4 regions of the Vibrio sp. CCUG 15886 genome follow, and region 1 is predicted to be linked to each of the others. Evidence: predicted binding sites of a transcription regulator. Region 1 holds the regulator's gene; each other region holds the start of a gene.
The links. The regulator PurR, encoded in region 1, represses purine synthesis genes. The targets are predictions, from matches to a motif close to TNANGNAAACGTTTNCNTNA.

Region 1 (7,485 bases):
GTGTACAGATTATTGATAGCCTAGTCTGCAATGGCAGCTACGTACGTGGTTCACGTATCGAAAAGTCTGTGCTAGGTTTCCGTAGTAATATCGCATCAGCCTGCGATATTAGCGAGTCTATTTTATTGGGTGATGTCAAAGTTGGGGAAGGCTGCGTGTTACGCCGTGTTATTGTTGACAAGGACGTAGATATCGCGCCTGGAACGCAAATTGGTGTGAATTTGCAGGAAGATAAGAAAATCTTCCATGTCTCTGATGACGGTATCGTTGTTATTCCAAAAGGAGCAAGAGTTGGCTACTAACCCTTTGTCGATTCTGTTTGTAGCATCGGAAGTCGAAGGTTTGATCAAAAGTGGTGGCTTGGCGGATGTTGCCAAGGCACTGCCTGAAGCTTTAGTGAACCTTCAGCATGATGCGAGAATTGCCATTCCGGCTTATACCGCAATTCCAGATGTGTGTGATGATGAAGTCATCCTCGATACACATCTAGAAACCTGGCCACATACTCATTATCAAGTCAAAAAACGTTTCTTAGGTGACAATCCTGTCTACTTAATTGCGTGTGGGCATTATTTTGACCGTCCGTCGATGTACGCTGAGAATAATCAGGCGTATACCGATAACGGTGAGCGCTTTGCTTTTTTTAGTGCTGCTTGTTTGGATATGTTACCAAAGATTGGTTTCCAGCCTGACATCGTGCATGCCAATGATTGGCATACAGGCTTAGTGCCATTTTTGCTTAAGCACCGTTACGGTCAAGATCCGTTTTTTGCACAAACAAAGAGTATTTTGTCTATCCATAATGCGGTCTTTAAAGGTGTCTTTCACTATGATGAGATGCAATGTTTGCCTGAATTTCATTGCCGAAATGTACCCGATGCTGCTGTCAGCTCTACGCATATGACGATGCTGAAAGCTGGGGTTATGAATGCGGATAAAATCAACGCAGTGAGCCCAACTTATGCAGAGGAACTGAAAACTGAACTTGGCAGTCACGGAATGGCTTGGGAGTTTCAGCAACGCGCGGGTGATCTCGTCGGGATTCTAAACGGCTGCGATTATTCTGCATGGCATCCAGATACTGACAGCTATTTACCCATCAACTACAAAGCAACTAAGCAGAGCATGGTGAGAGGGAAAAATGGCTGTAAACGTGCGCTTCAAGAGCAAGTCGGCCTACCTATAAAGGACGTCGCTATGTTTGGTATGGTGTGTCGCTTGACGCATCAGAAAGGGGTGCATTACCTATTGCCAGTATTAACTGAGTTCCTGAAGTTGGATGTTCAGTTGGTTTTGGTTGGGACCGGTGATCCGTTGCTTGCTGCGCAATTACGTGATGTTGCAGCACAGTTTGGTGAAAAGTTTGTCTTTGTTGAAGCTTATAACAATCAACTCGCACACTTAGTTGAAGCTGCATCCGATTTCTTTTTAATGCCTTCAGAGTTTGAGCCTTGTGGCTTAAACCAAATCTATAGCATGGCGTATGGCTCCTTGCCGATCGTGAGAGGCGTTGGGGGTCTAAAAGACAGTGTATGTGATTACGATGTGAATCCAGAGACTGCGACAGGATTTGTGTTCTATGAGCCCACAGCGCAAGCGTTGTTGATTACCATGCAAAGAGCGTTGTTACTGTATGCACAGAACCTAACAGAGCTTCGACGAGTTCAGCTGTACGCGATGGAACGAGATTTTTGCTGGAGCAAGGCAGCAGAGCAATATGTGGAGTTGTATCGTTCTGCGCTAAAATAGAGTAAAAGTTCTGAAATATGAATGGAAAGGCACTGATTATGGTGCCTTTTTACGTTTTTTAACCGAACTCAAATAGAATTTGAATTGATATGTGGTAGGATTCTTGCCTCCCATTCTTACTATGGTGATTCATTAACTATCCTTGTGGCTGAAGTCCCCATTTCGATTGGATTGTTCTTTGATACATCACCATTGCAAGTGGGTCAGCTATACTGTTTAAACCTTTTAGTTTTCTCTTTTTTTGGCGTTGTTTTATGGCTCAAGCGTTACTATTTCACAAAACTTATCTCCATCCTACCAGCCAAGAGTGGGTGGTTTTTGTGCATGGTGCGGGTGGCAGTTCGTCCATCTGGTTTAAGCAAATTAAAGCGTACAAGCAGCATTTCAATTTGTTATTGGTTGACTTACGTGGGCACGGTAAATCCAATCAACTATTAAAAGAGTTGATCAGTAACCGCTATACCTTTGGGGCGGTGACGCAAGATATCCTTAAGGTGCTTGATCATCTTAAAATTCACTCCGCACATTTCGTTGGGATGTCTCTAGGGACGATCATTGTCCGAAATCTAGCGGAACTGGCGGGGGAAAGGGTTAAATCCATGGTGCTTGGTGGTGCGGTAACGCGTCTCGATGCGCGCTCTCGTATCTTGGTCTCTCTAGGTAACTTTGGCAAGCATGTGCTGCCCTATATGTGGTTGTACAAGCTGTTTGCCTACATTGTGATGCCGCAAAAAAATCAGCAGGAATCACGTCATCTCTTTATCCGTGAAGCGAAGAAGCTGTGTCAAAAAGAGTTTAAGCGCTGGTTTATACTCGCGGCAGAGGTCAATCCATTGATGCGTTATTTCAAAGAGCGTGAATTGCCAATCCCAACGCTATATTTGATGGGAGAGCGTGATTATATGTTTATTAAACCCGTCAAAGAGATGGTTGCGGCTCACACCCAGAGTGAGTTGCTAGAGATAAAAAACTGTGGCCATGTGTGCAATGTGGAAAAGCCCGACGAGTTTAACCAGCATTCGATCGATTTTATCCAACGCCAAATCTAATAAAACAAGAGGAAGGCTAGTGCCTTCCTCTGTCAATTGTGCTCATTACTCAAGCACTTGCCCACAATACCAGCAAGCTCCAAATTGACCTTCTATTTCTTCTCCGCACTGTGGGCATTGCCAATTTTGATGTGCTACTTGCTGCTCACGATAGCTGTCTAATATCGCTTTAGCAAAATCGACTTTCTCAGGTTCTAATAGCCAAATGTATGGATTGGTATCCTCAGTTGCTGGTAACTCACCTCTCAAGCCAAATAAACCCTCACCTCGAACCTCACATTGTACCGCTTCATTCATCAGTAACTGGCACACGATATGCGCTTCTATAGGAGTGTTGGCGGTGAATATCTTCATAAGTGAATTCCTTTTATGAAGAGAGTTGAGGTCTAAATTTACTCATGATCCATTTTACAGCGATAGGAAAGACACCCAGTAACGCAAATGAGGCTAATACTGTTGGTGAAAGTATCCCCGACAACGAGTTGATGTCGGCCAATTGTGTCCCCGCATTTAGGTAAACAGCCGTGCCAGGTAGCATGCCGATCTGGCTAGTAAGATAGTAACGACCAATGGAAATTGGTGTTAAACCCATCAGCAAGTTAATAAGGAAAAATGGGAAGACTGGGATCAGGCGTAACGAAAATAGATAAAAGGCGCCATCCTTTTCAACGCCTTGGTTGATCGCGCTAAGTTTGTCTCCAAAACGTGCCTGCACCCAATCTTTTAGTAGGTAGCGACTACTCAAAAATGCGATGGTTGCTCCAATGGTGCTGGCAAATGAGACAAGCAGTAGGCTATACCAAAAACCAAACAGAGCAGCGCCCAATAGTGTGACGACGGTTGCTCCTGGTACTGAAAAGGCGGTAAGACCAACGTAAATGACAAAATAGCTTATTGAAGCAAACAGAAAGTTTTCTTCAATAAAACTGTTCAGGGCAAGTTGTTGTGCTTTAGCGTTGTCGAGTGTGAGGTATTGACTAAAATTAACCGCCAATAAAATAATGGTCGCGATAAGCAAGATTCCGAATACGAGTTTTTTGTTCATTCAATTTTTCTCCAGATAGCTTGGTTATCAGACCTGATTGAGACAGAAAATCTTTCAAACGATATAAAAAAACCACATCATTTTGATGTGGTTTTAATCTATAAGAAATAATAAACGTGCTTGTCTACAAAGACAATTTATTCACTAATTCGTCTCGACGTTGCTGAGGAATCACACTCCAGTGCGTACCATTGATGGCTCCCTCTAACGCCCAAAGCAGCTCTAAGCTCACGGCACCACTGTGGGTGTTTTTAATCGCTTCGTATGCACGAACCGCGCCTTGAGACTCCAACTGCTCGACTGTTTCTATTCCCGCCTTTTTAAGCATTCGTTCGGTGGCTAAACGCAGGTTAGGCAGGTCTTTTAATCGTTCAGGTTTTGCTGTTGCTTGCTGTTGTTTATCGTTATTAGCACTGGCCAATGCACGTTTGGCTACGTTGAGTAGTGCATTTTGGTCTTGCCATAGCGCGTCTGAAATCGCGTAGTACTTAGTGACAACAGGGAAACCACGCTTAGTATAAACGTATGGTTTGAGTCCTTGCTTTTCAAAAAGTAATGTTGATTTTTGATCTGCGCGAATATGAAGCTGGTCTTTCACCACAAGTGCGAACATGGTCTCATCTGCAAAAAGGCCGAATCCGCCAAACATTGAGCGAGATTTTATCGCACCAAGTTGCTCAAAAAGCTTCATTGAATCTTTGAGTATCGGTTTATCCATGATGTGTTATCTCGGTGTAATTACTATTACGCCACCAAATCAGGTCCGAGAGATTAGCAAACCAATGCAAATACAATGTCATTAATGGGTAAACTTGTTGTTATGCATTTTTGCCATCGGTAACCCCGCTACCTACCAAAAAACGTCTGGTTTAGGCCGGAGGCTTTGCGTCCCACTTTTTCAAATGGTTTGCCCTGTGCGTGACTCTAGAAGGATACGATTTCTATTGAAGTAACATCACATTTTCAAATAAAAAATGTGACATTGGTTCAGATAATAGTTGCAGTTAAGTGAATGAATGCTCGATTTTAAGAACTTAACAGAATTTGACTTAACAAATCACTTACTAAGAATGAAAAAAAAGCATCCAGATTTGGATGCTTTAGAATATTAGTCTTAACTAATTGATTTTTTTGACGGTATCACGAACCACTAACTCGGGATGCATTTCAAACACGCGTTTGTCATGCTCTTTGTCCTTAATGCGTTCGAGAAGGATCTCAAATGCATTTTTACCAACACGGCGTTTTGGCTGGTGGATGGTTGTTAGCGGTGGTGAGAAGTATTCCGCCAACTCAATATTATCGTAGCCGATAACAGAGATGTCTTCAGGAATGCGAAGGCCTAACTGCTGAAGGCGGCTCATCAAACCCAGTGCCATGGTGTCGTTGAAGCAGAAGACCGCAGTTGGGCGATCTTGCCATGACGCGATCTTGTCAGCAGCCATCACAGCCGTGTCACATTCAAAGTTTCCTTCAAGGATCCACTCGTTGTTAACGGTAATATTGGCTTCCTTCATCGCACGTTTAAAGCCTTGGATGCGCTCTTGGCACGCGGCTTTTTCAAAGTGGCCACTCAAACACGCGATTTTTGTATGGCCGTTATCAATCAGGTACTTAGTGGCCAAGTAGCCACCTTCTTCTGAGTTATCGATAATTTTATCGGCTTGTGAGCTGATTGGACCCCAGTCCATAATCACTTTAGGAATATCTGCATGCTTATCAAGCATTTCTCGGAGCTCTTCGGTGAGGTCAGAACACATCACCAAAATGCCATCTACGCGCTTTTCCGCAAGCATACGAATGTAGTCACGTTGCTTCTCGTAGATACCGCCCGTATTACAAAGAATTAGCGTATAGCCTTGGCGGTAACAGTAGCTTTCTACGCCATCAATTACTTCAGAAAAGAACAAATTGGTCGACTGTGTGACCAGCATACCAATAGTACGAGTGGTGTTGCACTTTAGGCTACGCGCTACTGCGCTCGGTGCGTAGTTGAGCTCGTCAACCGCTTTCATGACTTTTTCTTGAGTGGCTTCTGCAACAAAACGCGTTTTGTTGATTACGTGCGACACTGTGGTCGTGGATACTCCAGCGAGACGCGCGACATCTTTAATTGTGGCCATAGGTATTGTCCTGTCTAAGGTTGCATTTTGAATCTACGATTCTTTGTTGCAACACAGTTTGCTACCTTTCTCCGAATTCGCTTTGTAAGGAAGACACACTAGAAAAGCAGCAGCTTAGCTTTAAATAAACACAAAAACCGCTGTATTTCAGCGGTTTGCATTAAAATCATATTTTATCGATTGCGGTCTCAATTTTAGACCGAGACGGCAAGAGTGGCAACCTACTCAAACGGCGAATAGTGTATCCGCGTTCACACTTTAGTGGTTAAAGTGTAACCGAGTGTTTGCTCTATTGATAAGGGCGTAATTATTATCCAACTAAATAGTCGCTGTCCAGCATACAAAACGCAACAAGTAGTTTTATTGCACTGTTATAGAAACCAAACTCATCATATTCTGCTGCTCGTTGAGAGAAGCTAGGTAACCAAGAGAGCAACATTTCTTGAATAAATGCGTTTTGCTCAATGAAGGCTTCTTCCATGTGGCGATCTTGTTCAAGCTCATTTGAGCGAATGATAAGGTTGCCAAGAAAGTCGAGCATGATAGCTAAGTGATCGGCCGGTTCATTCAGTTGTTGATTGACCTGCACACCATGTTTTTTCAGCCAAGTGTCCATTTTTTGTGCTGGTTCGCCATTGAGTAGGCCATCTTTTGTTAGATAAATAGATGCGTATGGAAGTGCGCCGTGTTTTGCGGTTTTCAAAAATAGGTCACAAAAATCTGCCGCTAATTCCAATTGCGCATCTTGACGGTCAACAAGACGATTGAGTGCATCGACGAAGGCGTTAACGGATGGTCTCAGTGCATCGTTTTCAGCCAATCCAGTTAAAAACGCTCTAATTTCCATGCTTTGATATTTATCGAGCTCTTCCTGTGTCAGCTCTTTGGCAAATAAGCTCGAAAGCCACCAATATATTTCCGCACGTTTTTCATTAAAGGCTTTTATCTCTTGCATCATTTATCGCTCCTAAATCAATCTCCTATAAGTGTAACCAAAAAAAATGAATAACAATAACGCCTATTGTTAAGAAAAATATAAATATATTTGAGCTTGTTAATGGCTTGATATTAAGCTTGTTTTGAATCAATAAAAATCAAGATACTTGCATTTCAAACGAAGTATGACTAGAAATGTTACTAGTTATGAATAGAATATCTGCCCGTGTAGACAGAAATGACATGAAGTGGTGTAAATGAGCTATCACGTATTAGTCGTAGAAGATGATGTAGTGACTCGCAGTAAACTTGCGGGTTATTTTCAAAAAGAAGGTTACACAGTAAGTGAAGCGGAAAGTGGTGCCGAGATGCGTCATATTTTGCAAAATAGCTGCGTTGATTTGGTGATGTTAGACATTAACTTACCAGGTGAAGACGGCTTGATGCTGACCCGTGAACTACGCAGCCAATCGGACATTGGCATTATTTTGGTAACCGGACGCACGGATAGCATAGATAAAATTGTTGGTTTGGAGATGGGGGCAGACGACTACGTCACCAAACCATTTGAGTTACGTGAACT
Region 2 (7,485 bases), on a different contig from region 1:
TTTGCGAATTTACTCAATGGCTTAGGTGGTTTAAGAGATAAACAATAATGAAAAATAATGGAAAGTGTTATGAATAAGACCAAACTGGCAATGGTTTGTGCGTTGCTAACAACGATGGCTGGGTGTAACTCAGGATCATCTTCTGATGGCCCTGGTGAGCTTGGTAGCCCTAACATCAAAGGGGATCCTTCACTGGATAAAATTTATTCCTACCAAGAGAGTGATTTATCCACCACGGCCATCGAGTGTACCAAGATTTACAAACAAAATCTGTCTTGCTCGTTGGAAAAAATACGCCCAATCGGTGCTAATCGAACCGAGGATATTACCCTTGAAGAGATTCAAAGTCGGCTGCTCGTATCACATCAATGGATGGCAGAAAGCTTTATCGCAGCACTTAAAGCGATAAATGATCAAGATTTGCTGAATTTGTTCAAACCACTGAACACGATAGTCCTGAGTTATGACATCCGTCCTTCTTTTTATCATTCACGGACTGCATCAATGTACATTGATGCTCGCTACCTTTGGCGAGATTACTCCGATTGGAGAACGATTCATCAACAAGACGATTATCGTAAGGAGTTCGCTCGAGAGTTTACGTACGAAAATGCGTCTCGTTATGTCTATGGCCAGACACTTAACTACGTAACAGTCTCCAATCAGTATGATTCGAAGCGAAATAGCACTCGCAGTGCAGAGAAGATTGCCCCCGGCCTATTTAGGCTGTTGGCGCATGAACTGGCACATGCCAATGATTTGCTTCCCCCCAACGACCTACTTCAGCTCGCTAGCCGTGGCACTATCCTTAATGAGATTGAAGATGCCAATCACATCTACTCTCAGCTTAGCTCCGCACACGGTTTAACGTCGCAACTGCTTCTTGAGGCGGCAGCGACATCGTTTCATGGTAAACCGATGACGGACCTAGTGAGAAATTCAACGGGAGAGCAGGCTGGAGGAGAATTTGAAACAGACGGTGCCGCTGCCTTTTATGGCTATTCGACCGAACGAGAAGATGTCGCAACGTTGTTTGAAAGCTATATGATGTACAAAAAATATGGCGCTATTGATGAAGTGGCCTTTGTAAGCGTTCCCCAAACAGAAGCATACACCTGTGATGACTGGAAAATACTTTGGGGACAAAGAGATCGTTTATCCGATAAAAATGTACGCAGTAGAGCACTGTTTGTTGCTCAGCAAATTCTCGATCAAACGCCTCAAGTAATCGAGGAGAATTTGCCTCCTGTTTCCTCAGTGCCAACGGCGATGCCAATAGGAAAAGGGTGGTGTGAGACTCTAGGGGCTAATTATGATAGTGCCGCAGGTGCTCGTTTTGCTGCTCCGTATTTTAAAGCAGGAGAGCGCTTTGGTTACCTAGAAGATATCGGTGCTAAAGAGTGATCATTTGCTCGTAACATATATCCCAGCCAAAGAGCTGGGATATTTTTATCTCACGGTACAGGATTGCTGCACAAACGGATTATGATTGCCTTGAATCTTGGCAATGCGATCATCTCTTGTGCACTCCCATTCATCAACGGGGTATGATTTGTTCCAAGCCTGCATCAGTTGCTGTTGTTGCTTGGAAAGCTGAAAGCCATACTCTTGACTCATGTAGAGATAGGTTCGAGCAATAGACCCACGAGCTCTGTCTGGCGGCATGACTTTACGTTGTTTGAAGTTGACCTGCATTTCACAGCGCCCATAACTGACACCATCCATGCCATTCCACTGACTGAAGTTGAAGTTTGAACGATCGCCATTGACTTCACCGATCGCTGGCGTGAGGTTATGTAAGTCCGCTTCCATCAAGCGAAACTGTTGATCATTTTTACTGCAGTTTTTGCGTCCACCTTTTTGCCAGCATTGACGCTGGTGGCCAAATTGCCAAGCAGGGACGACATGTTCCCATTCTATACGCGATGCGCGAGTTTGCTGTTTGCGTACTTGGTAGCCACATGCCTCCAAGTTAGGAATGCCTTTCTTGCCTTGCCATTCAATGTCGCAGCCACAGTAAAAGCTAATGGGATGATCTTGGTAGATCTTCACCGCCTGTTGTTTGGCGGCAGAGAAGGAGCTGGGTGGCGCGGCCTGGATCGCAAAGGCAGTGAACGAGGCAATAAAAATGAATAATCGCTTCATGCTAAAAGTCTTTAAAAAGTATGACTTTTAGCATTCTAACACGCGTATTTTATTCAATGTAATAAGTAAGTTAATAATAGCAACAGGGGGGAGTGCCAAGCTATGAGAGTTGGATGCCGGTGAAGATCAAGGTTTGTCGGCACTTTTGGCAGGTATAGCTTGCCTCATTACGCAGAACTTTGTTGTGGCGACGGATAGTTAGCGGAAACTCGCGACATTGGCAGCGATATTGGAAGGTTTTTCCTTGCACGGAAGCGACAGCAAATTGATGTGTCGTGTTGGCGGGCAAGAGAAAAACTCCTTGCATGATGGATTGCCATTCTGCGCCATGAGGTTTAACTCGGCCATATAACTGATAAGTGAGCAAGTGAGCCACTTCATGAGGAATCACTTCTTCCAAGAAAGCCGTTTTGTTCTCTTTGAACAAAATCGGGTTAAGACGAATTTGATTGAGTTGCAGATACGCCTTACCCGCCGCTTTGCCTCTCAATTGATAGCTAAGAAGTGGCATTGGAAATTGGCGCTGAAAGTAGCGGTTAGCTTTATCGATACAAGCGTGCAGTGCTTTTTGGGCTTGGTAGTGCAGCTCAAACTCGATCTTTTTCATCAAAAATTTGCCCTCATGGTGTGATGAGGGCAAATAATAGCATTATCTGTTGATGCTTCTAGGGGCAAAGACCCTAGTGGTGTTTTTTCTTGATGGTTTCATGGTAGGCGTGCCAAGTGGCGTAGCCAAGTATCGGCATGGTGAAGAGCATACCAATGCCATAAGTGGCAAAGCCAATTAGAATGCCGCCACAAATAATGGCTGCCCAAACAATCATTGCCGGAATGTTGGACTTCACGGCATTAAAGCTGCTGAAAACCGCTGTCATCATATCGACTCGGCGTTCCATCATCATAGGAATCGAAAACGCAGAAATGCTGAAGACGATACTGGCCAGGACAAAACCAACGAGTGAACCAATCACTAAGAAAGGAAGAAACTCTGTAAGTGGTGCTCCTTGCACAGAAGGGTAGAGGGCATGGAGTAAAGCGGCAATGCGCATCCAGAAAATCATGCACACCGCTAACAGCACCGCAAAGGCCCATTGAGAAGAAGAGTTGCGTCCAATGGCTTTCATTGAGTGGAGTAGGCTGGCGCTATGGCCGCGTTCTCTTTCCCAACTGGCATCATACAAACCAAGCGCAAGAAATGGGCCGATGAGCATGTAAACCACTAAGCTGGGCATTACCACCAAATGAGTTCCTTGCCACTCAACCAGTAGCACAATACCGATGGCGGCAGCCATGAAGCATAAGCCATAAAAGGCGCTGATAAGTGGCATTCGAATGAAGTCATGCAAGCCAAGTGCTAGCCAGTGAAACGGGGCGGACACACTGAGTTGGTTACATGGAATAGTGCGAGCGTATTCGTGATCGGGAACGTCCTTTCGTTTTTGCTCCAGATCCGATGGGTCTACGGTACGAGGCATAGCTCCTCCTTGATCGATTCACTGTCAGACTGACGTTGACTGTCAGTAGGTTTCAGATGCGGGGCAAGCTCTCTTTTATTACCGTTAGCATCTGTTTTGTTGTCGTTAAGATGAGAGATAAATCTCATTTAACATTTATTTAACTATCGTTGGAGTTAGTTAAAAATACAAATGCCGTGGCGAATTTTTCGTCGCACAAATGAAAAAGCCTTCGCATTGAGCGAAGGCTTTGGAGAATGAGGTGAGGTTATCTTACTTGATACCAGCAAACTCACGCAGTAGTGCTGCTTTGTCAGTCGCTTCCCATGGGAACTCTTCGCGACCGAAGTGACCGTATGCTGCGGTCTTCTTGTAGATTGGCTGAAGTAGATTCAGCATCTCTTGTAGACCGTATGGACGTAGGTCGAAGAACTGACGTACCGCTTCAATGATGATGTCGTGTGATACTTTCTCAGTACCGAATGTTTCCACCATGATAGAGGTTGGATCAGCAACACCGATTGCGTAAGACAGTTGGATTTCACAGCGATCTGCCATACCCGCCGCGACGATGTTTTTCGCTACGTAACGTGCTGCGTAAGCAGCTGAACGGTCTACTTTCGATGGATCTTTACCAGAGAAAGCACCACCACCGTGACGAGCTGCGCCGCCGTAGGTATCAACGATGATCTTACGACCAGTCAAACCACAGTCACCCATTGGACCACCGATAACGAAACGGCCGGTTGGGTTGATGAAGTATTTGGTTTCTTTGTTTAGCCACTCAGAAGGAAGAACTGGCTTGATGATCTCTTCCATGACCGCTTCGCGAAGATCCGGTGTGGAAATAGAATCGCAGTGCTGAGTTGAAAGAACAACCGCATCAATACCAACAATTTTGCCTTGCTCGTATTGGAAAGTAACCTGTGATTTTGCATCAGGACGCAACCATGGCAGTGTGCCATCTTTACGAACTTTCGCTTGACGCTCCATTAAACGGTGAGCGTAAGTGATGGGTGCTGGCATAAGGACTTCAGTTTCGTTACATGCGTAACCGAACATGATGCCTTGGTCGCCCGCGCCTTGCTCTTTAGGATCGGCTTTATCAACACCTTGGTTGATGTCTGGAGACTGTTTACCGATAGTGTTCAGTACTGCACATGAGTTTGCATCGAAACCCATATCTGAATGTACATAACCAATTTCACGCACCGTTTCACGAGTTAACTCTTCGATATCAACCCATGCTGAAGTGGTGATTTCACCACCAACCATTACCATGCCAGTTTTTACGTACGTTTCACATGCAACACGCGCTTTTGGGTCTTGTTCAAGAATCGCATCAAGAACCGCATCAGAAATCTGGTCTGCAATTTTATCTGGATGACCTTCTGAAACCGACTCAGAAGTAAACAGGTGCTTAGCCATGAGAGCTCCACTTTTGTTAATCTATTCTGCTGTGAGAATGCATACTCCAGCAGCAGGAAATACAATAATATTTGTAGGTGTTTCTACATCTAGACGTCTATTCTAGTTTTTAATGCTCGAATTACAAGCTCTTTTTTATTATTAGCGAAAACCAAACGTTTGCTTGGTTGAGTGAGAAAATGTTTTTTTCTCAGTGAAATGGCATTAAGTCGCTTACATTTCCACAAATTGTTCAGGTAAATCGTTTGCAGTCGAGAGATTGCTTTGCGAAAATAATCGCCACTCGATTTTCTATGTTATCAATTCGCTTAATGCACTCAGGAGCAGACATGCCTTCTCGTAAACATCTCGCTAATGCAATCCGCGCACTCAGCATGGACGGCGTACAAAAAGCAAACTCAGGCCACCCAGGCGCACCTATGGGTATGGCGGACATCGCTGAAGTTCTTTGGCGTGGCCACCTAAACCACAACCCATCAAATCCAGAGTGGGCTGATCGCGACCGTTTCGTACTCTCTAACGGCCACGGCTCGATGCTGATTTACTCGCTACTGCACTTGAGCGGTTACGAGCTTTCTATCGATGATCTGAAAAACTTCCGTCAGCTTCACTCTAAGACTCCAGGTCACCCAGAGTACGGCTACGCTCCTGGTATCGAAACAACGACGGGTCCTCTAGGCCAAGGCATCACCAACGCGGTTGGTATGGCAATGGCTGAGAAAGCGCTCGCAGCGCAGTTCAACAAACCTGGCCACGACATCGTTGACCACTTCACTTACGTGTTCATGGGTGATGGCTGTCTGATGGAAGGTATCTCGCATGAGGCATGTTCTCTAGCGGGTACGCTAGGCCTTGGTAAACTGATTGCATTCTGGGATGACAATGGCATCTCTATCGACGGTCACGTTGAAGGCTGGTTCTCTGACGATACGCCTAAGCGTTTTGAAGCATACGGCTGGCACGTTATCCCAGCTGTGGATGGTCACAATGCTGAAGCGATCAACGCAGCAATTGAAGCCGCTAAAGCAGATCCTCGCCCAACTCTAATTTGTACTAAGACTATCATCGGTTTTGGTTCACCAAACAAATCGGGTTCTCACGACTGTCACGGTGCACCGTTAGGCGTGGAAGAAATCGCAGCGGCACGTGAATTCCTAGGTTGGGAACACCCTGCATTTGAAATCCCTGCTGATGTTTATGCAGAGTGGGATGCAAAAGCAGCAGGCGCTGCAAAAGAAGCCGCTTGGAATGCGAAGTTCGACGCGTACGCAGCAGCGTACCCAGCCGAAGCTGCCGAGTTTAAACGCCGCGTAAATGGCGAACTGCCAGCGCAGTGGGAAGAGAAAGCAAACCAAATCATTGCGGATCTTCAAGCAAACCCAGCAAACATCGCATCACGTAAAGCATCGCAAAACGCGCTAGAAGCGTTTGGTAAAATGCTGCCAGAATTCATGGGCGGCTCTGCTGACCTAGCGCCTTCTAACCTCACCATGTGGTCGGGTTCTAAGTCGCTAGAAGCCAACGACTTCTCTGGTAACTACATCCACTACGGTGTACGTGAATTCGGTATGACTGCGATCATGAACGGTATCGCACTACACGGTGGTTTCGTACCTTACGGCGCAACCTTCCTAATGTTCATGGAATACGCACGTAACGCAATGCGTATGGCGGCTCTGATGAAAGTGCAAAACATCCAAGTGTACACGCACGATTCTATCGGTCTTGGCGAAGATGGCCCAACTCACCAACCAGTTGAGCAAATCGCATCGCTACGTCTAACGCCAAACATGAGCACATGGCGTCCATGTGACCAAGTGGAATCTGCAGTGGCATGGAAACTGGCGATTGAACGTAAAGATGGTCCATCAGCACTGATTTTCTCTCGTCAAAACCTAGCACAGCAACCACGCAGCGCTGAGCAAGTGGCAGACATCGCCAAAGGTGGTTACATCCTGAAAGACAGCGATGGTAAGCCTGAGCTCATCCTAATCGCAACGGGTTCAGAAGTTGAGCTAGCAGTGAAAGCGGCAGAACAACTAACCGCTGAAGGTAAGAAAGTACGTGTGGTTTCAATGCCTGCTACTGATACTTTCGACAAACAAGACGCGGCTTACCGTGAAGCAGTACTGCCATCAGACGTAACGGCACGTATCGCTATCGAAGCGGGTATTGCTGACTTCTGGTACAAGTACGTTGGCTTCGACGGTCGCATCATCGGTATGACTACCTTCGGTGAATCTGCACCAGCAGATCAACTGTTCGAAATGTTCGGTTTCACGGTAGAAAATGTGGTGAACACAGCGAAAGAACTTCTCGCGTAAGCTGAAGAAGATAAAAGAAAAACCGAGCGTCAAAGCTCGGTTTTTTTGTGCCTATTCAAATTCTTTTCCCCAATTGTCCTTCTCTTTGTGCCCACATTCCTTGCAGGTGGCATAGCGATCCATATCGTAATAGT
Region 3 (7,485 bases), on a different contig from region 1:
GCTTGGCACAAGTTGGTTTTACCAGACAGACAGAACTTACATTGACCACACTCTGCGGTGTAAAGGGGAATGACGTGATCACCGACTGAGACGCTGGTTACCCCTTCGCCAACCATTTCAACAATACCGCCACCTTCATGACCTAAAATCGCTGGAAAAACCCCTTCTGGATCATCGCCTGATAGCGTAAAAGCATCCGTGTGACAAACCCCAGTCGCGACGATGCGAACAAGGACTTCGCCTTTTCTGGGCAGCATGACATCGACTTCTTCGATGCTCAGTGGTTGTTTTGGCCCCCAAGCTACAGCGGCGCGAGATTTGATGAATTTATCTTGAGTCATGGAGAGGCTCCTTTAAGCGTCTAACTAAGCGGTGGTGCATAGGCACACCGAACCAAGAATTTCAGTATAGTCATTCCAAATTGTTTTATAATCCTGTCAAATTGAGAATGACTTTTACACATGAGTAATAATGAATGTGAAGGAGAAGTGTGATGGCCAATATTCATTGGGAAGGTGTGAACGAGTTTGTTGCGGTGGCCGAAAGCAGCAGCTTCACTCAGGCCGCCACGCGCTTAGCAACATCGGTCGCAAATGTGAGCCGCCGAGTCGGACAACTGGAAGAGCGGTTAGGTGTAAAACTGTTACTGCGCTCAACAAGAAAAGTGTCACTCACTGAGGCTGGGCAGATCTACGTTCAGCATTGTCGCAGCATACTGGAAGGGCTGCATCAAGCGGAGCTAGCCGTGACACAAATGCAGCAGACTCCACTAGGGAAACTAAGAATTACCGCCCCAGTCACTTACGGTGAGCAAAAGATTGCGTCGTTGCTGAATGACTTTCTGATTCGCTACCCTAAAATCGATTTAGAGTTAGTGCTCACCAACCAAAAGCTCGACTTGATTGAGCAGGGTGTGGATATCGCGGTTCGGCTGGGTCAGCTTGAGGATTCTAGTTCCATGGCGCGTCGACTAAGTGATCGTCATCTGCATGTTTGTGCGACGCCGGAATATTTTGAACAGCATGGCATGCCTCACACGTTATCGGATTTGTCGTCACACAACTGCCTGATCGGTACCCATGATCATTGGCGTTTCAAAGAGAATCATCAAGGTCGTTCCATTAAAGTGAATGGGCGTATTCGTTGCTCTAGTGGTGTTGTGCTATTGGATGCCGCTCTGAAAGGGATTGGTTTGGTTCAGTTGCCGGATTACTACGTTGATGAGCACTTGCGCGCAGGGCGACTTATCGAAGTGCTGACACATTTTCGTGATGATCGTGAAGGAGTTTGGGCGCTGTATCCACACAATCGACATTTATCGCCGAAAGTTCGTTTGCTGGTGGATCATCTGGCACAACATTTATCTGCAGCCGCATAACCGCTATAATCCCCAACCCAGACGATAGAGGTAAACATGGCAGAGACACATCAACCCTTTTCACTTCAAGATGAAGTTTTTATGCGCAGAGCGATTGAGCTTGCCGCGATTGCTGAAAGTGAAGGGGAAGTGCCTGTTGGCGCGGTACTGGTCAAAGATGGCGAAGTGATTGCTGAAGGGTGGAATCAATCGATTGGTCAACATGATGCAACGGCCCATGCAGAAATACAGACCTTACGCCAGGCTGGGCAGAGTCTGGGTAACTATCGTCTGCTTGACACCACATTGTACGTCACCTTAGAGCCTTGCCCAATGTGTGCAGGCGCACTACTGCATAGCCGTGTAAAACGCATTGTCTTTGGTGCTCCTGACTTGAAAGCAGGGGCGGCTGGGACGGTACTCGATCTGTTTTCTAGTCAAGCGGCGTACCACTACGCAACCATCGAAAAAGGATTGTTAGAGTCGGAATGTCGTGACCAGTTACAGGCCTTTTTTAAGCGCCGTCGAAAAGAGATCAAGGCGTTGAAGAAGGAGCAGCAGACTCAAAGTGATCATGAAGATGTGGACGAGAAAGAAAAGTAGAGAGTAGTAGCAAACATCTGCGTTTTATGGTGCAGATGTTTACTCATCAATTAAGCGTGGTTCACAAGGTGCACAAAAATGCGATTGCGAGCGCTAATTTTTCTTTTTGTATTCGCTAACTTACGTTTACGTCGGTTAGCCGCTACAGTTTTGTTCAGGCGTTTGGATTGGACGCGACGTCTTAACACAACGACCTCCTACTGACGATAAATAATCCCCTTAACGACGACGATAACGTCTCCGCATTCTTTAGAGCCTTGGCTTTAAGAGAAGTTTTTGGGGTGGTTAAATATGAACTCTTTCAGTACAAGCTTGACGCTTGGAAAGTGACGCTAAGATTTAGATCGACCGAAGTGGTCTGCTTAGCTTAATTCAGAAGAGCGATTTTAGATAAAGTTGTCGATAAAAAGCAATCGACTTTTACAAAAATCGCTCCACTTCTGCTCTTAAGGTTGGACTTCTGTGGTGAGTGTCGCTTGGCTCACGCCGACATCTGGAGACAGAGCTTCGTTTTCTGCTGCGTCAATGTCGCTAGCTGCCACTAGCTCACTGTTTTCGAGTGGCGGGATCACTTGAATTTCGCCCTCTTGATCGCTCGCAATCAGAGAGTTTTGTCCCACATGACCAATGATGCTTTGGTAGTAGCGGCGGATATTCTCAACGTAATTTTTCGCCTCGTCTCCACGGGCATAACCGTAGCGAGTTTGGCTGAAATACTTCTTCTGTCTTAATAGCGGCAGTCTCTCTTTCACATCTCCCCAAGAATCTGGATCGCCACCTTGTCGTTTGGTTAAACGGCGTGCATCCATCATATGGCCAAAGCCAACGTTGTAGGACGCTAAAGCAAACCAGATTTTCTCATGTTGAGGGATCGATTCAGGTACACGAGCGACAATACGACGCAGATATTCAACGCCACCACGAATAGACTGCTCTGGGTCTAAGCGGTTTTTTACGCCAACACTTTGCGCAGTTGGCAACGTCAGCATCATCATACCGCGCACACCGGTCGGCGATTTCGCGAGGGGATTCCAATGTGATTCTTGGTATGCCAGCGCGGCAATTAAGCGCCAGTCAAATTCTGCGGAATATTGCTCAAATAAAGGGGCCCATTTGGGTAATTTATTGTCCAACGCACGAATAAAAGCGCGCGTATCAACATAATCGAAGCTGCCAATGTGGCCAATGTATTTTTCTTCTAAACGTGCAAGTTCGCCAGATTGGCTAATGTTGCCAAAAAACTCAATCATCAGCGCATACAAAGATTCATCCGGTGAACGGCGAACAAACCAAGAAACGGGTTGATCTTCGGTGACTTCAAATGCAGTGGCTAAATCGGGGTAGAGACGTTGAGCCAGTGATAATTCGATAGAATCGCTGATGGCAAACCTCAGCTCTCCTGTTGAGACGCGGCGAAGCAAATCGTAATTGTCGGCATCAGAGACGGTGGTAAATTGAAGCTCTGGGTAATCGCTCTGTAGCGATTTTAACAACGTCACATTTTGTGATTGTTTCACCACTTGCAGAGTGTTGGCAGCCGCGTTGTTACTCGCTTCGGCTTCATCTTCTGAAGCGGTTTTGGCGTTTTGGTATTCGACTAACTGTTTTAAGTTACGTGGGCGTAGGGCACCATTTTTGTACACCACGACTTGACTGACGTAATAATAACTTGGGCCGGGGCGAAATTGTTTAATCGCTCTTGGGGTCTGGTTGAGACCGGTGGCGATCAGGTCGATGTCTCCGCGTTTGAGCATGGGGAACAACTCGGCTTGGCGAAAAGCCACTTTCACTTCAAGTTTGACGCCAAGTTCATCTGCAAACTGGCGAGCGAGTTCGTAATCTAAACCAGTTTGGCCATCAGGACCGATGTAATAAGAGAGTTGATTATTGAGAGTGCCGACACGGAGTACACCTCTCTGTTTGATCTGATCAAGCTCGCTAGTGGGCTTTGATTCAATCTGACACGCTGATAAAAACAGCGTTGTCGCGATAATAAACAGAAAGTTACGTAGTTGGTGAAGATTAAATATTGGCATCAAGTCTGCTCTCAAAAATCGATTCGTCTCTTTATATCAAAGCGGGCAAGGTAGGCAAAGAAAAAGCGATAGGCAAAATTGTACACCTTTTCTTAGCGACGACATTTTGGTTGTATTTCAAATTTGACAAAAAAAGTGACGCAAACGGTTGCTTTTGGTGTTACATCACAAAAACAATTGCTATATAATGCGCCCGCAACAGAGAGGTGCAATCGGCATAAGTTCGAAGTAAAACAGTATAACCCACTGAATTTATTCCAATATCACCTTAATCAATTGCATAAGAGACCTAAGCACATGAGAATTTTGCGTGGCTCCCCAGCTCTTTCTGAGTTTCGAGTTAATAAACTACTGGAACTTTGTCGTGAACAAGATCTGCCTGTAACGGGCATTTACGCCGAGTTTATGCACTTTGCGGATTTGACCTCTGAGTTAGACGCAGAAGCGCTAGAAAAGTTAGAGAAACTTCTTACTTACGGCCCAACTATCGAAGAGCACGAGCCTCAAGGTCTCTTATTGCTGGTCACTCCTCGTCCTGGCACCATCTCTCCTTGGTCATCAAAAGCGACAGACATTGCACAAAACTGTGGCCTTAACGCAGTGAAGCGTTTAGAGCGCGGCACGGCGTACTATGTTGAGTCGTCTTCAGAGCTTTCTAGCGTACAAATCGACATCGTAAAAAGCATTATTCATGACCGTATGATGGAAGCGGTATTTGGTGATTTAGAAGCGGCAGCGGCATTGTTCAGCGTTGCGCAGCCTGCACCAATGACTCAGGTGGATATCCTTTCTGGAGGTCGTCTTGCGCTTGAAGAAGCAAACGTTTCACTTGGCCTAGCATTGGCAGAAGATGAAATTGATTACTTGGTGGAGAACTTTACTAAGCTTGGCCGTAATCCAAATGACATCGAACTTATGATGTTTGCTCAGGCCAACTCTGAGCACTGTCGTCACAAGATCTTTAACGCCGATTGGACGATCGACGGTGTGGAACAGCCAAAATCGCTGTTTAAGATGATCAAAAATACCTTTGAAACAACGCCAGATCACGTGCTGTCTGCTTACAAAGATAACGCAGCGGTAATGACGGGTTCAAAAGTGGGTCGTTTCTTCCCCGATCCAGAAACGCGTCAATACAACTACCATCACGAAGATGCACACATCTTGATGAAGGTAGAGACGCACAACCACCCAACCGCAATCTCACCATGGCCAGGTGCTTCCACCGGTTCTGGTGGTGAAATTCGTGACGAAGGCGCAACCGGCATTGGCGGTAAGCCAAAAGCGGGTCTGGTTGGTTTTACCACCTCGAACTTGCGTATTCCTGGCTTTGAACAGCCATGGGAAACCGATTTTGGTAAGCCAGGTCGTATCGTCAACGCCCTTGACATCATGCTAGAAGGCCCGCTTGGCGGCGCGGCATTCAACAACGAATTTGGTCGTCCAAACCTCCTTGGTTACTTCCGTACTTACGAAGAGAAAGTGACGTCACACGCAGGTGAAGAAGTGCGTGGCTACCACAAGCCAATCATGATTGCTGGTGGTATGGGTAACATTCGTGACGAGCACGTACAGAAGAAAGAGATCCCTGTCGGTGCGAGCTTAATCGTGCTGGGTGGCCCAGCGATGAACATTGGTCTGGGTGGTGGTGCCGCTTCGTCTATGGCATCAGGTCAGTCGGCAGAAGATCTGGATTTCGCTTCGGTACAGCGTGAAAACCCAGAGATGGAACGCCGTTGTCAGGAAGTGATTGATCGCTGTTGGCAGCTTGGCGACAACAACCCAATCGCGTTTATTCACGACGTTGGCGCAGGTGGTATTTCAAATGCGTTACCCGAATTGGTCAATGATGGTGAGCGTGGTGGTAAGTTCCAACTGCGTGATGTACCAAACGATGAACCGGGAATGAGCCCATTGGAAATCTGGTGTAACGAATCTCAAGAGCGTTATGTGCTCGCGGTCGCACCAGAAAACATGGCGGCATTTGATGCAATCTGTAAACGTGAGCGTGCGCCATATGCCGTGGTCGGTGTGGCAACGGAAGAGCGTCACCTAACGCTGGAAGATGCGCACTTCGACAATACACCGATTGATATGCCAATGGATATTCTGCTTGGCAAGCCACCAAAGATGCATCGTGAAGCAACCACACTCAAAGTAGACAGCCCAGCGATGACGCGTGATGGCATCGAACTTAACGAAGCGGTGGATCGTGTACTTCGTCTTCCAACCGTGGCTGAAAAAACTTTCTTGATCACCATTGGTGACCGTACCGTCACAGGCTTAGTGGCGCGCGACCAAATGGTCGGTCCGTGGCAGGTGCCAGTTGCAAACTGTGCGGTAACCGCTGCCAGCTACGATACGTATCACGGTGAAGCCATGTCTATGGGTGAACGTACGCCTGTTGCGCTGCTTGACTTTGGCGCGTCAGCTCGTCTAGCCGTTGGTGAGTCTCTGACTAACATCGCAGCGACTGACATCGGCGATATCAAGCGCATTAAGCTGTCGGCAAACTGGATGTCACCAGCAGGTCACCCAGGTGAAGACGCGGGTCTTTACGAAGCGGTGAAAGCGGTGGGTGAAGAACTGTGCCCTGCATTAGGTCTTACTATCCCTGTTGGTAAAGACTCAATGTCAATGAAGACCAAGTGGAATGAGAACGGTGAAGAGAAAGAAGTGACTTCTCCACTGTCTCTGATCATCACCGCGTTTGCTCGTGTTGAAGATGTACGTAAAACCATTACTCCTCAGTTGCGTACCGACAAAGGCGAGACTTCACTGGTTCTTGTTGACCTTGGCAACGGTAAGAACCGCTTAGGTGCTACGGCGCTGGCTCAGGTTTACAAGCAATTGGGTGATAAGCCGGCTGACGTCGACAACGCAGAACAATTGAAAGGCTTCTTCGATGCGATGCAAGCTCTGGTTCGCCAAGACAAATTGCTTGCGTACCACGATAAAGGGGATGGTGGCCTATTGGTGACACTTGCAGAGATGGCATTTGCTGGTCACTGTGGTGTCAACGCGAATATCGCTGCGCTGGGTGATGATGTTCTGGCGGCGTTATTTAACGAAGAGCTCGGTGCGGTTGTTCAAGTTAAGAACGACGAATTGGATTCCGTGCTGTCGACGTTGGCGGCCAATGGTCTAGAAGCGTGTTCACACGTGATTGGTGCGGTTGACGCTTCAGACAACTTTGTGATTCGCTCTGGTGATGCTTTGATACTGGAACGTTCACGCACTGATTTGCGTGTTATCTGGGCGGAAACGACGCATAAGATGCAGGCACTGCGTGATAACCCAGCGTGTGCAGACCAAGAGTTTGAAGCGAAGAAAGACAATTCAGACCCAGGTCTGAATGTATCTCTAAGCTTTGATGTGAATGAAGATATCGCAGCTCCTTATATCGCGAAAGGCGCGAAACCTAAGATGGCGATCCTGCGTGAGCAGGGGGTTAACTCTCACGTTGAAATGGCAGCAGCGTTTGACCGT
Region 4 (7,485 bases), on a different contig from region 1:
GAAACAGCCAGAGAAAGCGATCGCAATGTTAAAAAGTGCGTTAGAACGCATTCCCAACAACAAGGTTCTAACGATAAACTACGCCAATGCTTTGCTCGAAGCAGATAAAACCGAAGAAGCGATCCGTGTATTGCAACGTTATACGCATGATAATCCAGAAGATACCAATGGATGGCATCTGCTTTCGCGCGCCAATATTGCCATTGGTAACAGTGGTGAAGACCTCGCGTCACGTGCGGAAATTCTGGCGCTGCAAGCGAACTGGAACAAAGCGATCCAATACTATACGCAAGCCAGCCAACTGGCCGAGTTAGGGAGTTTGCAGCAGGCAAGATACGACGCGCGCATTGACCAACTCATGGTCCAACGAGATCGCTTCCTCGCATTACAATAAATACATGGAGAATCCTATGTCAGTCGTGATTTATCACAATCCACGCTGCTCAAAGAGCCGTCAAACCCTCGAACTATTGGAACAACATGGCGTGACGCCTGAAGTGGTGAAGTACCTTGAAACACCACTCAATGTAGAACAACTCAAAGCCCTTTACGCTCAATTGGGCTTCTCCTCTGTCCGTGACATGATGCGTACAAAAGAAGACTTGTATAAATCGCTCTCTTTAGGTGATGACAAGGTCACTGACGAACAACTGTTTAATGCGATGGCAGAAAACCCATCACTTTTTGAACGCCCTGTCGTGGTTGCTAATGGCCAAGCTCGTATTGGTCGCCCACCAGAGCAAGTATTAGAGATTTTGTAATTGTCAGTGACTACTCAGCTGTTGGTGCTGTACTACAGCCGTCACGGAAAAACCAAATTACTTGCTCGCCAAATTGCCCGGGGAATTGAATCCATTCCCCATTGCGAAGCTGTCCTGCGCACCGTTACAGAATTGAACGCCAGCTCACAACAAGCATCAGAGCCTATTGTTACTCTGGATGAGTTGCGTAACTGTGACGGGCTTGCTTTGGGAAGCCCCGTTTGGTTTGGTGCAATGGCAACGCCACTAAAGCACTTTTGGGATCAAACCTCACCACTGTGGTTGAATGGATCTTTGATTGATAAACCAGCCTGTGTTTTTACTTCATCAAGTAGTATGCACGGGGGGCAAGAAACGACGCTACAGAATATGATGGTCCCACTGCTGCATCACGGCATGTTGATTTTGGGTATCCCTTATTCGGAGCCTGATCTGCACCAAACACAATCGGGTGGCACCCCATATGGCGCAAGTAGTGTTGGTCACGAAAGCTCACTCACCACAGAAGAAATTCGCTTGGCGCAACAATTAGGAAAGCGCTTGGCACTGGTTGCCAAAAAGCAAAAGGAGTCGTAGATGTCTGATGTCGACATGAGTCCAAAAACACAGCAGTACCGCTATTTGGCCTTGTTTGGCAATTTATCGCTGTTACTGTGGGTTGTACTTTGGCAATTGGCGTTATCGCCACACCCTCATTTAAGTTCCACTACCCTCGCGATCGCATGGTGTATTCCCCTGCTTTTACCATTACCAGGTATTTTGGCGGGTAAGCCCTACACCCACGCTTGGGCAAACTTTGTTTTAATGCTCTATTTTTTACACGCTTTAACGATTTTGTACGTCGATGGTGGTGAGCGTTGGCTGGCTTTGGTCGAGCTGTTGCTCACCACGTTAGGCTTTGCTGGCAATATTCTCTTTGCGAGAGCGCGCGGCCAAGAGCTAGGAATGAAGTTGAAAAAGCTATCGCAAGTCGAAAAAGAAGAGAAAGCGAAGTTTGGCAATCAGCCGTAACATAATGGCTTTTGCCCTCATTGCCGCAATAAGCATAAAAAAACAGCCAACGATCAACGTTGGCTGTTTTTATATCTAACTATTCACAGTATTAGAAGCTCATATCACGAGAGCAACCTAACTTAACCACTCAAACACCATTTGATATTTTGGCTTAGCTGGCGGTTGTTCGACCACCACTGGCGAATGAGTGGTCTCCTCGTTCAGTGTTGGCATGATGGGCTCAATGGCAGGTTCACCCACCTCATCATTTTTAGTCAGTGCGTCATTTTTTGTTGGCTGAACTTGCGTCTCAATTGGCGGCACTGGCACAGCATTCTCTTCATCTTCTACCAGCAACGGATCATCAAATTTGGTGATTTTAGACAGCTTTGTGGCTTCTTGCTCAAACGCTTCTTGCGAAGCCAGCAAGTGCACACGCAACATCAACTCATTACCTTTGATTTCTAATACATCAAGATTGGCCACTGAGTTCAACGACGTGAGTGTCTTTTCTAACGTAAAGAAATCAATTGCGTTGTTGATGTTTAAAAACTTCACCACGACCGATTCAGAGGACTCACCAAGAACAACGACGGCGCTACGTTTAGCATAAAAATCGGCAACAGCATTAATCAGTTGTGTCGCTGCATCACCACCATTGGCACTTCCGGTGACAGGCGCAACATTAGAGCGCGCGATAGCGCCAGGGGATTGATCGTACAGATTCCAACGCAATGAATTTCCTTGAGCACGAATCACCAACACGCCATCCACTGGGTAGCGACCGCTGGCTAAACTGATCGGTTTGGCAAAGCCTCCCCACAAGTCCGACACTTCAATACCGGTGATATCGTCAAAGTCACCCACAGGCAACGTCAATGGCAAACCACGATCACGAGCGGCTTGCTTCAATTGGTCAGAAACGTTGCTCGCCGAGTGCTCCCACACGATCTTGCGATCATAGTTTTGCTCTTCCACCAACCAAACCAGCAGATTATTTCGGTTTGTTGGCCAAAAAGGCAGTTGGGCTTGCGTTAATAGCGAGCGAATTTGCGCATCATTAAAAAGCAACTTCAGGGTCATGACATCCCCTTCTTTGCCATAGCTCAATTGCGAAATATAACGGGCGCTGGATTGAAGTGCCTTTGTCACAACGGGATTATCAACCGAGTCTTGGTAACCGGATGCTCGAACAATAACCTGCTTCATTGCCTGCTGACGAGCTAACTCTTCACCTTTGTCTTTTGTGCTGTCAATCGCGACTTCTGTGCGGTAGATATCCACCTGAGTTAATGCATAAGCGGGTAGCGATAAACACCCGATCATCAATAGAGCTAAATAACGCATATAAGTCCTAAGTTACTTCTTGAGATGTCAGATGATAAGCAACTCTCCCATCATGAGCAAGAAAACAGCAGATTTTTACTGCACTTCTCAGTCAAGTGAATAAAAAGCTCTCAATTCGTTTGATTTACGGACAAACAGCAGCAATCTTGCAAAAAATTGATCAAAAATACTTAGCAATCGTTTGCAAAGTGATAGAATCCCGCGAATTTATCTGCATAGTTATTAATAGGGAGCCTTTATGAAAAATGCTTTACAGGGTGCACAAATGTTATTTGTCGCATTCGGTGCCTTGGTACTCGTACCGTTGCTGACCGGATTGGACCCTAACGTCGCTTTATTTGGTGCAGGTGTCGGCACCTTATTGTTCCAATTGATCACCAAACGAAGCGTTCCCATTTTTCTAGCCTCCTCTTTCGCTTTTATTGCGCCAATCATGTTTGGTATTCAAACATGGGGTATTGGCGCAACCATGGGTGGCTTAATGGCAGCAGGTTTGGTTTACGTTGCACTTGGCGCGATGATCAAAGTACGTGGTGTGGGCTTCATTCACAAAATTTTGCCACCTGTCGTTGTTGGCCCTGTGATCATGGTTATCGGCCTTGGTCTTGCGCCAACGGCGGTCAACATGGCGGTAGGGAAAACTGGTGATGGTGCGGTTCAACTCGTCAATGGTGATGCAGCAATCATTATCTCCGCAGTTTCACTCTTCACGACCATTGCGCTGAGCGTATTTGCAAAAGGTTTCCTAAAGCTGGTTCCTATCGTCGGTGGTATCTTGGCAGGTTACTCGGTTTCACTATTCTACGGAGTGGTTGACTTTACACCGGTGGCTCAAGCCGCTTGGCTAGCCATGCCAAACTTCACCACCCCTGAGTTCAACATCAACGCGATTCTATTCATGATCCCTGTTGCAATCGCTCCTGCCGTTGAGCACGTAGGTGACATGTTGGCTATATCTAACGTCACAGGTAAAAACTACCTGAAAAAACCAGGACTACACCGCACGATTGCTGGTGACGGGGTTGCGACCATTGCCGCATCGATGGTTGGTGCACCACCAAACACAACCTACAGTGAAGTTACTGGCGCAGTGATGCTCACCAAAGCTTACAACCCAGTCATCATGACATGGGCTGCCATCACCGCTATTGTTCTTGCACTTGTCGGTAAATTAGGCGCTACCCTGCAAACCATTCCCGTTCCTGTGATGGGCGGTATTATGATTCTTCTCTTTGGTTCGATTGCCACTGTAGGTCTTAATACGTTAATCAAGAATCACGTGGATCTGCATAAATCTCGCAACCTTGTGATTGTCGCGGTGACATTGGTGTTTGGTATTGGCGGTATGGCTTTTGGTATTGGCGAGTTCAGCCTACAGGGCGTGAGTCTATGTGGTATCGTGGCGATTATTCTTAACCTTATCCTGCCGCATGACATGGGTGAAAACCACGTAGTGGATAACGCTCAGATGGAAGAAGAAGCACAAAACTAATTGCCAAATGAAGCTTGGTTCGGTGAACCACACCTTGTTTGTCGAACGTAAAGAAATCCGAATAAAAAAATGCCTGGTCAGTGACCAGGCATTTTTTATTAATATGCATTAGACAAATCGGAAGGATTACTTGGTACCGAAAATCTTATCACCAGCATCACCAAGACCAGGGACGATGTAGCCCTTGTCATTCAGTTTCTCATCGATAGCTGCGCAGTACAGTTCAACATCTGGGTGTGCTTTCTCTAGCGCTTCAATACCTTCTGGCGCTGCAACCAACACCAATACTTTGATTTGCTGACAGCCTTTCTCTTTGAGAAGGTCGATCGTCGCGATCATAGAGCCGCCAGTTGCAAGCATTGGGTCAACCACCAATGCAATGCGTTCTTCCATGTTAGAAGCCAGCTTGTTGAAGTATGGGATTGGCTCTAATGTTTCTTCATCACGGTAAATACCAACTACGCTGATACGTGCACTTGGCATGTGCTCAAGCACGCCATCCATCATGCCTAGACCAGCACGTAGGATTGGCACAACCGTTACTTTTTTGCCCTTGATTTGATCCACTTCAACTGGGCCATTCCAACCTTCAATGGTCACTTTTTCCGTTTCAAAATCTGAAGTTGCTTCGTAAGTTAAAAGACTACCAACTTCAGTGGCTAGCTCACGAAAACGCTTAGTGCTGATATCACCTTCTCTCATCAAACCAATTTTGTGTTTTACAAGAGGGTGTTTTACTTCAACAACTTTCATGTCCATCTCCGGCAATATAGATAAAATTTACATAAACTTGCCGATTATAAACGATTTCGTACAGAATTTCTCGTTACATTGCACAACAAAAAAACTTGCGCAAACGTTTGCTCTTTATATTCCTGCCCTGATAGAATAGCGCCGTTTTCATATCCAACTTCAAACCGAGGACTTCCCCGTGAGTGGTAACAACTCTTCTCTTAGCTATAAAGATGCTGGTGTAGATATTGATGCAGGCAACGCCCTGGTTGAGCGTATTAAAGGTTCTGTAAAACGTACACGTCGCCCTGAAGTAATGGGTGGCATTGGTGGTTTTGGTGCTTTATGCGAACTGCCAACAAAGTACAAGCAACCTGTTCTAGTTTCTGGCACTGATGGCGTTGGCACCAAGCTGCGCTTAGCTCTGGATATGAACAAGCACGACACCATTGGTATTGATCTCGTTGCTATGTGTGTAAACGATTTGATCGTACAAGGTGCTGAACCTCTGTTTTTCCTAGATTACTACGCAACGGGCAAGCTGGATGTCGATGTGGCTGCGGATGTTATTTCAGGCATCGCGGAAGGCTGTATTCAAGCAGGTTGTGCTTTGATCGGCGGTGAGACCGCAGAAATGCCGGGCATGTACGAAGGCGAAGACTACGACGTCGCAGGCTTCTGTGTCGGTGTAGTAGAGAAAGAAGACATTATCGACGGTACTAAAGTCGCGGTAGGTGATGCATTGATCGCTGTCGGTTCAAGTGGTCCACACTCAAACGGTTACTCATTAGTGCGTAAAATCCTCGAAGTGTCTGGCGCAGACAAAAATGAGGAGCTTGCAGGCCGCACTATTGGTGAGCACCTACTTGAGCCAACCAAAATTTACATCAAGTCTGCACTCAAAATGATTGAGCAACATGACATTCACGCGATTTCGCACATCACTGGCGGCGGTTTCTGGGAAAACATCCCACGCGTATTGCCAGAAGGTACCAAAGCGGTGATCGATGAAAAGAGCTGGGAATGGCCGGTCATTTTCCAATGGCTGCAAGAAAAAGGAAATGTGGCTACGCGCGAAATGTACCGTACATTCAACTGTGGTGTCGGCTTGATTGTGGCACTGCCTCAAGATCAAGCGGAAGCTGCGGTTGCACTGCTTCAACAAGAAGGTGAAAAAGCGTGGGTGATTGGTGCGATTGCTCAGGCCGAAGCTGGCGAAGAGCAAGTTGAAATCAACTAAGCTGCAAAACCTAAAATAACTTCAGAATGAGGACGCTATGTCCTCATTCTGCTATTTGGCACACTGAAAACCCTGCAAAAAGCAGGTATTTTCTTGCAAGACAGTGATCTTAAGAACCAGCAGTAAATGGACAGTGGTTATGAAAAAAATCGTGGTACTGATTTCCGGCAGCGGCAGCAACCTGCAAGCCATTCTTGAAGCATGCGAGTGTGATACAAGCCGAGCCAAAGTGTGTGCGGTTTTCTCAAACAAAGCCGACGCTTACGGTCTTGAACGAGCCAAACAGTTTTCGGTACCCGCTCATTACATCGATCCCAAGGCGTTTACCGATAGAGAAAGTTTTGATCGTGAATTGATGAAAGCGATAGACGAATACCAACCCGACATCGTCGTACTGGCTGGTTACATGCGCATTCTGAGTGGTGAATTTGTACGTCACTATTTAGGAAAAATGGTCAATATACATCCTTCCCTCTTGCCTAAATACCCCGGCCTTCATACCCACCAGCGCGCTATCGATGCCGGGGACAGTGAACACGGCACCAGTGTGCATTTTGTCACGGAAGAATTAGATGGGGGCCCAGTGATCTTACAGGCGAAAGTGCCTGTTTTTGCAGAAGATGACGCACAAAGCCTAGCGGAGCGCGTGTTAACGCAAGAGCACAGCATCTATCCCTTAGTGGTGAAGTGGATGGCAGAAGAGCGGCTTGTCATGCAACAAGGTGTCCCCTATCTCGATGGCCAACCACTTGGCAGCGCCGGTTACGCTGCAGAGTAAGGCGATTCATTGTCGCCACTCGACATCGAAAGAAAAAATGGGTTGCTTATCGCAACCCATTTTCAATACAAACTCGCAATACCGTTTTATTCAAGTGGTTCCGTTGGCGCTTGGCAGCTTGGTTTTGCTGCTGCAAACGGGA

Region 2: a site for PurR is predicted at 5,175-5,194, ahead of metK (methionine adenosyltransferase). Genes of this name have one in related genera too.
Region 3: a site for PurR is predicted at 4,133-4,152, ahead of purL (phosphoribosylformylglycinamidine synthase). Genes of this name have one in related genera too.
Region 4: a site for PurR is predicted at 5,442-5,461, ahead of purM (phosphoribosylformylglycinamidine cyclo-ligase). Genes of this name have one in related genera too.

The regions. Positions count from the first base shown of each region.
Region 1 covers NZ_JAQQBT010000003.1:29,712-37,196, forward strand. Annotated here, with positions in the region: gene glgC (glucose-1-phosphate adenylyltransferase) at 1-302, shown strand, start outside; gene glgA (glycogen synthase GlgA) at 292-1,749, shown strand; gene PQQ36_RS08725 (alpha/beta fold hydrolase) at 2,004-2,798, shown strand; gene PQQ36_RS08730 (putative signal transducing protein) at 2,844-3,152, opposite strand; gene PQQ36_RS08735 (TVP38/TMEM64 family protein) at 3,166-3,843, opposite strand; gene PQQ36_RS08740 (TfoX/Sxy family DNA transformation protein) at 3,968-4,561, opposite strand; cyclic di-GMP riboswitch class I at 4,677-4,765, opposite strand; gene purR (HTH-type transcriptional repressor PurR) at 4,962-5,966, opposite strand; gene torD (molecular chaperone TorD) at 6,277-6,924, opposite strand; gene torR (two-component system response regulator TorR) at 7,160-7,485, shown strand, end outside.
Region 2 covers NZ_JAQQBT010000015.1:17,799-25,283, forward strand. Annotated here, with positions in the region: gene PQQ36_RS18420 (hypothetical protein) at 70-1,404, shown strand; gene PQQ36_RS18425 (endonuclease) at 1,450-2,145, opposite strand; gene PQQ36_RS18430 (SprT family zinc-dependent metalloprotease) at 2,246-2,752, opposite strand; gene PQQ36_RS18435 (DUF2189 domain-containing protein) at 2,826-3,620, opposite strand; gene metK (methionine adenosyltransferase) at 3,873-5,027, opposite strand; gene tkt (transketolase) at 5,357-7,351, shown strand; gene PQQ36_RS18450 (hypothetical protein) at 7,403-7,485, opposite strand, start outside.
Region 3 covers NZ_JAQQBT010000006.1:70,693-78,177, reverse strand. Annotated here, with positions in the region: gene PQQ36_RS13370 (S-(hydroxymethyl)glutathione dehydrogenase/class III alcohol dehydrogenase) at 1-341, opposite strand, end outside; gene PQQ36_RS13365 (LysR substrate-binding domain-containing protein) at 494-1,378, shown strand; gene tadA (tRNA adenosine(34) deaminase TadA) at 1,415-1,960, shown strand; gene mltF (membrane-bound lytic murein transglycosylase MltF) at 2,407-3,996, opposite strand; gene purL (phosphoribosylformylglycinamidine synthase) at 4,294-7,485, shown strand, end outside.
Region 4 covers NZ_JAQQBT010000002.1:311,422-318,906, reverse strand. Annotated here, with positions in the region: gene PQQ36_RS08185 (beta-barrel assembly-enhancing protease) at 1-394, shown strand, start outside; gene arsC (arsenate reductase (glutaredoxin)) at 411-761, shown strand; gene wrbA (NAD(P)H:quinone oxidoreductase) at 762-1,337, shown strand; gene PQQ36_RS08170 (DUF2069 domain-containing protein) at 1,338-1,772, shown strand; gene PQQ36_RS08165 (DUF2066 domain-containing protein) at 1,890-3,101, opposite strand; gene PQQ36_RS08160 (uracil-xanthine permease family protein) at 3,340-4,593, shown strand; gene upp (uracil phosphoribosyltransferase) at 4,720-5,346, opposite strand; gene purM (phosphoribosylformylglycinamidine cyclo-ligase) at 5,525-6,565, shown strand; gene purN (phosphoribosylglycinamide formyltransferase) at 6,705-7,343, shown strand; gene PQQ36_RS08140 (class II glutamine amidotransferase) at 7,430-7,485, opposite strand, start outside.